One region of the Devosia sp. P3_B2 genome, then DNA from elsewhere that is predicted to be linked to it. Evidence: predicted binding sites of a transcription regulator. Region 1 holds the regulator's gene; the other holds the start of a gene.
What was found. Region 1 encodes HrcA, which represses chaperone genes, less so after heat shock. Its sites were predicted from a motif close to GTTAGCACTCNCNNNNNGNGAGTGCTAAC; they were not measured.
Positions count from the first base shown of each region.

Region 2: a site for HrcA is predicted at 2,314-2,342, ahead of AC1DV8_RS17230 (co-chaperone GroES). Genes of this name have one in related genera too.

Region 1 is NZ_JBFUGO010000006.1:58,615-63,412, reverse strand. Features, by position in the region: gene AC1DV8_RS10500 (non-canonical purine NTP pyrophosphatase) at 1-565, opposite strand, end outside; gene rph (ribonuclease PH) at 565-1,278, opposite strand; gene hrcA (heat-inducible transcriptional repressor HrcA) at 1,384-2,478, shown strand; gene grpE (nucleotide exchange factor GrpE) at 2,571-3,194, shown strand; gene AC1DV8_RS10480 (class I SAM-dependent DNA methyltransferase) at 3,270-4,013, shown strand; gene AC1DV8_RS10475 (hypothetical protein) at 4,025-4,381, opposite strand; gene AC1DV8_RS10470 (hypothetical protein) at 4,400-4,753, opposite strand; gene pncA (bifunctional nicotinamidase/pyrazinamidase) at 4,762-4,798, opposite strand, start outside.
Region 2 is NZ_JBFUGO010000011.1:69,302-74,099, forward strand. Features, by position in the region: gene AC1DV8_RS17215 (sigma-54-dependent transcriptional regulator) at 1-770, shown strand, start outside; gene AC1DV8_RS17220 (hypothetical protein) at 777-962, opposite strand; gene AC1DV8_RS17225 (glycosyltransferase) at 953-2,104, opposite strand; gene AC1DV8_RS17230 (co-chaperone GroES) at 2,379-2,666, shown strand; gene groL (chaperonin GroEL) at 2,723-4,363, shown strand; gene bglA (beta-galactosidase BglA) at 4,575-4,798, shown strand, end outside.

The DNA of each region.
Region 1 (4,798 bases):
CGGACGACATCTCGCCGAAGGTGATGTCGTAGCCGTCGGGCATGAAGACCGGATCGAACCCGAAACCCTTGTCGCCACGCGGCGGCCAGACCAGCATGCCTTCGGCCTTGCCCTCGTAGATCACCTCGCGCCCATCCGGGTGGGCGAGGCAGAGCGTGGCGTTGAAGGCACCGCGGCGTTCGCCCGGCGTGGTGGCGCCCACGGCCTGCAGCGCGTCCTCGACGCGGCGCATGCCGACCATGTAGTCGCGGCCGCCGTGGGCGCTGGAGCCGGCCCAGTTGGCGGTGTAGACGCCGGGCTGACCGCCGATGGCATTGACCGAGAGGCCGGAATCGTCGGCCAGCGCGATGTTGTTGGCAGCGGCCGCGGCGGCATGCGCCTTGATGCGGGCGTTCTCGATGAAGGTGGTGCCAGTCTCTTCCGGTTCCGGCAGGCCGAGTTCACCGGCCGACACGAGGTCGAGCCCGAACGGCGCCAGCAGTTCCTTGAACTCGGCGAGCTTGCCCGCATTGTGGGTCGCCAGCACCAGCCGGTCGCCGCGCCGCAATGTGAGCTTCGCCACCATCAGGAAAGGGCCGCCTTCTGCAGGGCCGTGAGTTCGCCGATTCCCTGCTCGGCCAGCGCCATCAGGCTGTTGAGCTCGTCGCGGCTAAACGGCGCCTGCTCGGCGGTGCCCTGGATCTCGACGAACTTGCCGGTGCCGGTCATGACGAAATTGGCGTCGGTGTGGGCCTCGACGTCCTCGAGATAATCGAGATCGAGCACCGGGCTGCCGCGATAGATGCCGCAGGAGATGGCGGCGACCGAATCGCGCAGCACCGGGCCCTTGGTGAGACCGCGGGCCTCGAGCCACTTGATGGCGTCGGCCAGTGCGATATAGGCGCCGGTGATCGAGGCGGTGCGGGTGCCGCCATCGGCCTCCAGCACGTCGCAGTCCAGCGTGATCTGATTCTCGCCCAGTGCCTGCATGTCGACGACGGCGCGGAGGCTGCGGCCGATCAGCCGCTGGATTTCCTGGGTGCGCCCGCTCTGCTTGCCCTGAGTAGCCTCGCGCTTGGTGCGCGAGCCGGTGGCGCGCGGCAGCATGCCGTACTCGGCGGTGACCCAGCCCATGCCGGAGCTGCGGCGCCAGGAGGGAAGCGTGGTTTCGACCGAGGCGGTGACGAACACCTTGGTCGAGCCGAAGCTGACGAGGCAGCTGCCTTCGGCCTTGGGGGCGACATTGCGTTCGAGCGTTACGGCCCGCATCTGGTCTGGCTGGCGTCCGGAAGGGCGCATATGGTCAAATCACTCGTTCTTGGAAATGCTGTTAACCGCCTCTTAACCCTGACCGTCCCCCCGAACAAGCAGCGGTCGCTTGGCGACACAGGCCTTTCCGCCTAAATGGTGAACATGGCAGATCGCGCAAAAGCTCCCGAAGACGTGCTCGCAGTGCTCAACGCCCGCAGCCAGGACATCTTCCGCAAGTTGGTGGAGCGCTATCTCGACACCGGCACGCCGGTGGCGTCGCGCGACCTGGCGCGGATGCTGAGCGTCGGGTTGAGCCCGGCTTCCGTGCGCAACGTGATGGCCGATCTCGAGGATTTGGGGCTGATCGCCTCACCGCACACCTCGGCCGGCCGGCTGCCGACGCAGCAGGGCTTGCGGTTCTTCGTCGACGCGATGCTGGAAGTCGGCGCGGTCAACGAGGACGAGAAGGCGGCGATCGCCAAGCAGTTCCAGGGGCCGGCCGTACATGGGCAGGTCGAGGACCTGCTCACCGAGGCGAGCCAGCTGCTCAGCGGCTTAAGTCATGGCGCCGGCGTGGTGATCGCGCAAAAGTCCGACCTGGTGCTGAAGCACATCGAGTTCATCCGGCTCGATGCCGAGCGCGCCATGGTGGTGCTGGTGGGCGAGGATGGCTCGGTGGAAAACCGCGTGCTGCCGCTGCCGCCGGGGCTGACGGCAAGCGCGCTGACGCAGGCCTCGAACTACCTGGCGCATTTTGCAGTGGGCAAGACGCTGAACGAGACCCGCAAGGCGCTGCAGGCGCAGCGCGAAGCCACTGTGCATGAGCTGGACGAGCTGACGCACAAGCTGGTGGATGCCGGGCTCGCGACGCTCTCGGGCTCGGGCAGCGCTTCGCCACCGACGGTGATCGTGCGCGGCCGGGCCAACCTCATCAACGACACCATGGCGTCCGAGGAACTGAGCCGGGTGCGCCAGCTGTTCGACGAACTCGAAAGCCGCGATGGACTGATCGAGCTGCTCGGCGATACCGAGACGGCGCAGGGGGTGAAGATCTTCATCGGCTCGGAGAACAAGCTGTTCTCGCTCTCCGGCTCGTCGGTGATCCTCAGCCCGTACAAGGATGCAAACCAGAAGGTCGTGGGCGTCCTGGGCGTCATCGGGCCGACGCGGCTCAATTATGCGCGCATCGTGCCGGTGGTGGATTATACCGCCAATGTCGTCTCCGCCATGATGGCCCGGAAGGGCTGAGACCGTACCGGAACCTTTCCTAGGCTTGAATCTTATCGCTCATTGGCCGATATGCGGGGCAAACGCGATCAGCGACAAAATCCAAGGTCCCAATGAACGACGATACGAGCAAGCCCGAGGACGACAAGGCCGCTTCCACCGCGACCGAAACCCAGGGCAACACGCCAGACGAAAAGACCGCCGAGACGGCAGCGACGCCCGATCCGATCGAGGCCCTGAAGGCCGAGAACCAGGACATGCGCGACAAGCTGCTGCGCACCATCGCGGAGATGGAGAACTTGCGTAAGCGCACCGAGCGCGAGATCGGCGATACGCGGTCCTATGCCATCGCCGGGTTCGCCCGCGATATGCTGACGGCCACCGATTCGCTGAGCCGCGCCCTGATGGTGCTGCCGGCCGAGGCCCGCGACAGCGCCGACCCGACGGTCCGCTCGCTGATCGAAGGCATCGAGATGACCGAGCGCGAGATGCAGCGGCTGCTCGCCAAGCACGGCGTCAAGCCGATCGAGGCGGAAGGCCAGAAGTTCGACCCGCACAAGCACCAGGCAATGTTCGAGGTCCCCGATCCGTCGCGGCCGGAAGGCACCGTGGTGCAGGTGGTGCAGGCCGGCTTCGCTATCGGCGACCGCGTGCTGCGCCCGGCCATGGTCGGCGTCGCCAAGGGCGGCGGCGCAACCGGCGCCCCGGCCGAAGGCGCAGTGGACAAGAGCGTTTGATCTCACCTTTCTGGTGATGTCGAGAAGGGCGCTCCGGCGCCCTTTTTTGTTGCCCGGTTGCGAAGGAGGAGCGCGATGGACAGCCTTTACGACGACGCCGATCTCTACGATCTCGTGGCGCCGCCGGTTGCCGCGATGGAGCGCTTCTACGTCGAAGCGGCAGGAGGACCGGGGCAGCGCGTGCTCGAACTCGCCTGCGGGTCGGGCCGCTTCACAGTGCCGCTGGCGGCAAGCGGAGCGCTGGTGACCGGGGGCGATCTGTCCGAAACCATGCTGTCGCGGGCCCGAGCCGCCGCGACCGAACGCGGTGTGTCGGCGGAGTTCCTTCAGCTCGACATGCGTGATTTCGTGCTCGGCCGGCACTTCGACGCGATCGTTATTGCCGCCAACTCGCTGATGCACCTCCACTCGCGCGCCGACTTCGCCCGAGCCTTCTCGGCTATCCGCCAGCATCTTGCGCCGGGCGGGCGGCTGGTATTCGACGTGTTCGTGCCGAGCCAGCGCCTGCTCAGCCTGCCGGCTGGGCGGCGTGAGCTGCTGGGCACGTTCGCGCACCCGCGTCTAGGTGACGTCACCGTTGAGGAGACGATTGCCTACGATCCGATCACCCAGGTGAGCCGCGCCGACTGGTACTGGTCCACAGTCGACCGCAAGGATTTCCGCCACACCCCGCTCGAACTACGGCAGATCTTTCCGCAGGAGCTGCCGCTGCTGCTCGCCTCGGGCGGGCTGCGGCTAGTGGAACGGTATGGGGATTTCAACCGGGGTGCACTGACGGCGGGCAGCCGGCGGCAGGTCTGTGTTTGCACAGCGGCGTAGGGCGTAGCGGCTCAGGCGTTCATGACTGCGTCGGGGGTGCACTGGGCCCCCTGGAACTTGAGCTTACCCTTGGCTCGGTCCTTGGCCACCTGCGTCTCGAACTTCTGCTTCAGCTTGCTGATCTCCGCCTCAGAGAAATCCTCCCAGTGGAGGCGCGCTACCGCGAACTTGATGTCGAGCTCACCCTCCTCCTTGACCTTTCGGGCGGCCGCATTCTTGCCTGCTGCGCGCAGGTCGGCGGCCTCGAGCAGGAAGCTGTAACCGCAATAGAGCGCGCGTTCGGTCTGCTTGGGCGCGGACTTCGCAAGTGAAGGAGTGGCAGCAATCAGGAGAGCCACGGAAACGGCGGCTAGGACGGCCAGGCGCATATGAATTCCCCCGATGGTTCAGTTCGCTGCCGAAACCACCAGGTCCGGGCACGTCGTCACATCATACTTCGCGCCGGGCTTGCCCATCTCGTCGACGACGCGGCTGTCATAGGCGTCGCGCAGCGCGGTGATGGCGTTGTCGTCGTTGCCTTCCGCTTCCAGCATCATGTCGGCGCGGCCGGCGAGGTCGTCGGACCAGGCCTCGTATTGCTGGGCTTCGGCGTCCTCGCCCGAATCGTAGGCGTCGGTGGCGAGCCAGAAGAAGGCGCTGCCGCACCAGAGCAGCCGGTCGGCGGCAGGTGACGGCTCGGCGGCGATGGCCGGCAGGCTCCACAGTCCGATCAGCAGCAACCCCAGAACGACCCTTCGCATCTCAACCCTCAGGCGATGTCCCCGGCGACGATCCGCTTGACCCCC
Region 2 (4,798 bases), on a different contig from region 1:
ACATGATGGAAGCCGAGCTGTTCGGCGTAGTCGGTGGCGCCATGGCCGGCGCGGACGAGCACAAGGGCGCGGCGGAGCTCGCCGATGGCGGGACATTGTTCCTCGACGAGATCGGCGAGATCGACCTCAGTCTCCAGGGCAAGCTGATGCGGTTCCTGCAGACCGGCACGATCAGCCGGCTGGGCGAAAGCGGCGTGCGCCGGCTGGACGTAAGGCTGATCTGTGCCACGCATCGCAACCCGATGCAGCTGATCGCCGAGCGCAAGTTCCGCGAGGACCTGTTCTACCGGCTGCACGTTCTGCCGATCCACCTGCCGCCATTGCGACAGCGCGCATCGGATGTCGCCGTGCTGGCGCGACACTTCCTCGACCGCTTCGCGGCCGAGGAGCGCAAGAGCTTCGCCGGCTTCACGACGGAGGCGGCGGCGCAGTTGATGGCCCAGGAGTGGCCGGGCAACGTGCGGCAGCTCGAAACGCTGATCCACCGGCTGGTCGTGATGTTCGACGGCGGCGAGATCGACGCCGAGATGCTCGCGCAGGCCGACCTCGACGGGCCGGTAGCCACCCCTCAGCAGCAGCCAGCGCTGTTGCCGCGTCGCCAGACCGTGCTGCCGATGTGGCAGCAGGAGCAGCGGATCATCGAGGAAGCGATCGAGAATTTCGGCGGCAACATCGCGCTGGCCGCCCAGGCGCTCGAACTCAGCCCCTCGACGATCTACCGCAAGCGACAAGCGTGGGCGGAACTGGAAGGCAAGAAGGGCGCGGCTTAGCCCGCCTCAAGCCTTCGTCAGCTTGTCCCGGAACTTCTTGGCGGTTGCGAAGGCCTTGTGCTCTTCGCCGAGCGCGGTGCCGGTCTTTGCCACCTTGCCGTCGGCGCCGATCAGTTCCCACGTCCATTTGGTATTGGGGCCGACGCCACCGGTGCGGCGGAGCTTGATTTCGAGTTCAGCGCTTACCGCCATGTGAACACCTTTGTAACAGAGTAGTTGAAGACCACGCTCATCAGCACGCCGAGCAGGCCCGCGAGGTAGAACGAGCCGTCATAGGCATAGATCCAGCTGGCGACGGAGACGTTGGCCAGAGCGCCGATGGAACAGACGGCGTAGAAGGTCAGCATGCCGGTGAGATAGCGCCAGCCGCGCAGCTTCTTGCTGGCGTAGGTCAGCTCGTTGTTGAGCACGAAGTTGAAGGTCATGGCGAGGATGGTCGCGGCCGTCTGCGCCCAGACGAAATTGAAACCCAGCCGCTCGTGTGTCAGCCACAGCGTCCCCATGTGGACGATGACGCCGAAGCCGCCGACGAGGCCGAAGAGCAGGAAGCTGGTGGGCAACAGGCCGCGGGTGAGCTTCGAAACGATCAGGCCCAGGAACTGGACGACGATGATCGGGCTCATCTTGCTCTCGCCGGCATGGCGCGGGCGGAAGGTATAGGGCACCTCGCCTATCCTGAGCTGCTTGCCATGGAGAGCGTGGAACCGGCCCGCCGAGACGATGATATCGAGCAGAATCTTGAATCCGTCGTCGCTGAGCGCAGGGGCCACCTCGTCGAACACCTCGCGGCGCATCAGGAAGAAGCCGCTCATCGGGTCGCTGAGCGTTTCGCCGGTCAAGACGTTCGAGAGCTTGGTGGCGAAGCGGCTGCCGGCCTCGCGAGTCTTGGAAAGTCCCTCACCGACGCTGCCCTGGCCGTCATACCGGGTTCCGACGACGATGTGGTCGCCGGCAATGGCCTTCTCCAGCATCTGCGGCAGGATGCGCTCGTCGTGCTGGAGGTCAGCGTCGATGACGGCGAAATACGGCGCAGCACTTGCGAGGATGCCCTCGATGACGGCCGAGCTCAGGCCGCGCCGCCCGAGCCGATGGATGCCGCGCACGTTGGGGTGCCGACGCGCCATGTCTCGTACCAGGTCATGGGTGCCGTCGGGCGAGTTGTCGTCGACGACGATGAACTCGAACGGTATGGAGCCGAGCGCCGCAGTGACCTTCTCGTACAGCAGCGCGATGTTCTCGCGCTCGTTGTAGCTGGGCACGATGACGGCCAGTTGCGGGGCGATCCAGGCTTCCGGGGATTTGCGGGTATGGCTATCGAATTGGACGACGGTCACGTCTGCTCCGGGGTAATTTCAGCCTCAGGTACCGCCAAGCCGGGCGCTTTGCAACTTACCATCGGTCGGGTTTACGGTTTCTGTCCGCACCCAAACGCATCGGCAAGCCTCCTGTTTCATGCGCTCGTCGCATAGTCGCCACATCGCCAGCGTATGGCTGCGCTCGTCCTTGACTCGTTTCGGGGCCCCTCCTATATCCCCACCCAGCCGTTAGCACTCCTCGATCACGAGTGCTAACAGGTGCGAAATCATTTAGAGGCTGATAGGAGCAAAAATGGCTTTCCGTCCCCTGCACGACCGCGTGGTCGTCCGGCGCGTCGACAGCGAAGAGAAATCGGCTGGCGGCATCATCATCCCCGATACCGCCAAGGAAAAGCCCTCCGAGGGTATCGTCGAGGCCGTCGGCCCCGGCGCCCGTGACGAGAGCGGCAAGGTCGTGGCGCTGGACGTCAAGGCCGGCGACCGAATCCTGTTCGGCAAGTGGAGCGGCACCGAGGTGAAGCTCGACGGCAAGGACCTTCTGATCATGAAGGAATCCGACATCATGGGCGTGATCTCGTAACCAGGCGCTTCGCCGGTTTCGACCACTCCCTTTTCAACTCGTAAGGAGCGCCTCCAATGGCTGCGAAAGACGTAAAGTTCTCCACCGATGCCCGCGACAAGATGGTCCGCGGCGTCAACATCCTCGCCAATGCAGTGAAGGTCACGCTCGGTCCGAAGGGCCGTAACGTCGTGATCGACAAGTCGTTCGGTGCCCCGCGCATCACCAAGGACGGCGTCACCGTTGCCAAGGAAATCGAGCTCGAGGACAAGTTCGAGAACATGGGCGCCCAGATGGTGCGCGCTGTTGCCTCGAAGACCAACGACATTGCCGGTGACGGCACCACCACCGCGACCGTGCTGGCCCAGGCCATCGTCAACGAGGGCGTCAAGCTCGTCGCTGCCGGCATGAACCCGATGGACCTGAAGCGCGGCATCGATCTGGCCGTGCTGGAAGTCGTCGACAACCTCGGCAAGGCCAAGAAGACCATTTCTTCGAACGCCGAAGTCGCGCAGGTCGGCACCATCTCCGCCAACGGCGAAACCGCCATCGGCGAGATGATTGCCAATGCGATGCAGAAGGTCGGCAACGAGGGTGTCATCACCGTCGAGGAAGCCAAGACCGCCGAGACTGAACTCGACGTCGTCGAGGGCATGCAGTTCGACCGCGGGTACCTCTCGCCGTACTTCGTCACCAATGCCGAGAAGATGGTTGCGGTGCTCGAGGATCCGGTGATCCTGCTGCACGAGAAGAAGCTCTCGAACCTGCAGGCCATGCTGCCGATCCTCGAAGCCGTGGTGCAGTCGCAGCGTCCGCTGCTGATCGTTGCCGAGGACATCGAGGGTGAGGCCCTGGCCACGCTCGTCGTGAACCGCCTCCGTGGCGGCCTCAAGGTCGCTGCCGTCAAGGCTCCGGGGTTCGGCGATCGCCGCAAGGCCATGCTCGAAGACATCGCCGTCCTCACCGGCGGCCAGGTGATCTCGGAAGATCTCGGCATCAAGCTCGAGAACGTCACTCTCGACATGCTCGGCACTGCCAAGCGCGTGGAAATCTCCAAGGAGAACACCACGATCGTCGACGGCTCCGGTCAGAAGTCCGACATCGAAGGCCGCGTGGCCCAGATCAAGGCGCAGATCGAAGAGACCACTTCGGACTACGACAAGGAAAAGCTGCAGGAACGTCTGGCCAAGCTCGCCGGCGGTGTTGCGGTGATCAAGGTCGGCGGTTCGACCGAAATCGAGGTCAAGGAGCGCAAGGACCGCGTCGACGACGCGCTGAACGCGACCCGCGCCGCGGTTGAAGAAGGCATCGTGCCGGGCGGCGGCGTCGCGCTGCTGCGCGCTTCGAACGCCATCACTGCCAAGGGTGCGAATTCCGACCAGCAGGCCGGTATTGCTCTCGTCCGTCGCGCTCTCCAGGAGCCAGTCCGTCAGATCGCCAACAATGCTGGCGATGAAGGCTCGGTCGTGGTCGGCAAGATCCTCGAAAGCACCAACCCGAACTTTGGCTACAACGCCCAGACCGGCGAATATGGCGACATGGTTGCCATGGGCGTGGTCGACCCGGTGAAGGTGGTTCGCACGGCCCTCCAGGACGCGGCTTCGGTTGCTTCGCTGCTGATCACCACCGAGGCGATGATCGCCGAAGTGCCGAAGGACGCGGCTCCGGCGATGCCGGGCGGCGGCGGCATGGGCGGCATGGGTGGCATGGACTTCTAAGTCCACGCAACGACATCCGACCTTTTCCCAAAGGTCACGAACGGGAGGGCGGTCCGCATGGGCCGCCCTTTCGTTTTGAGGTTTGCGCAGGGCCGCTGCGCATATCCGCGCGATTGACTCCGCCCCGCGCCCCGCGCCACACGTTGCGCACCCGCCGCCCACCCAGGAGTAACCCATGAGCGTTGTGCCGCCGATGATGGCCGTTCCGCCGATGACGGAGCAGAAGTCCGTGCCCGACCAGCCGCTCGACAGGGATTGGTGGCGTGGGGCGGTGATCTATCAGATCTATCCGCGCTCGTTTCAGGACCATAACGGCGATGGGGTTGGCGACCTGGTGGGGATCACCGAGCGGCTGGACTATGTTGCCGATCTCGGGGTGGATGCGATCTGGCTTAGCCCGTTCTTCACCTCGCCGATGAAGGACTTTGGCTACGA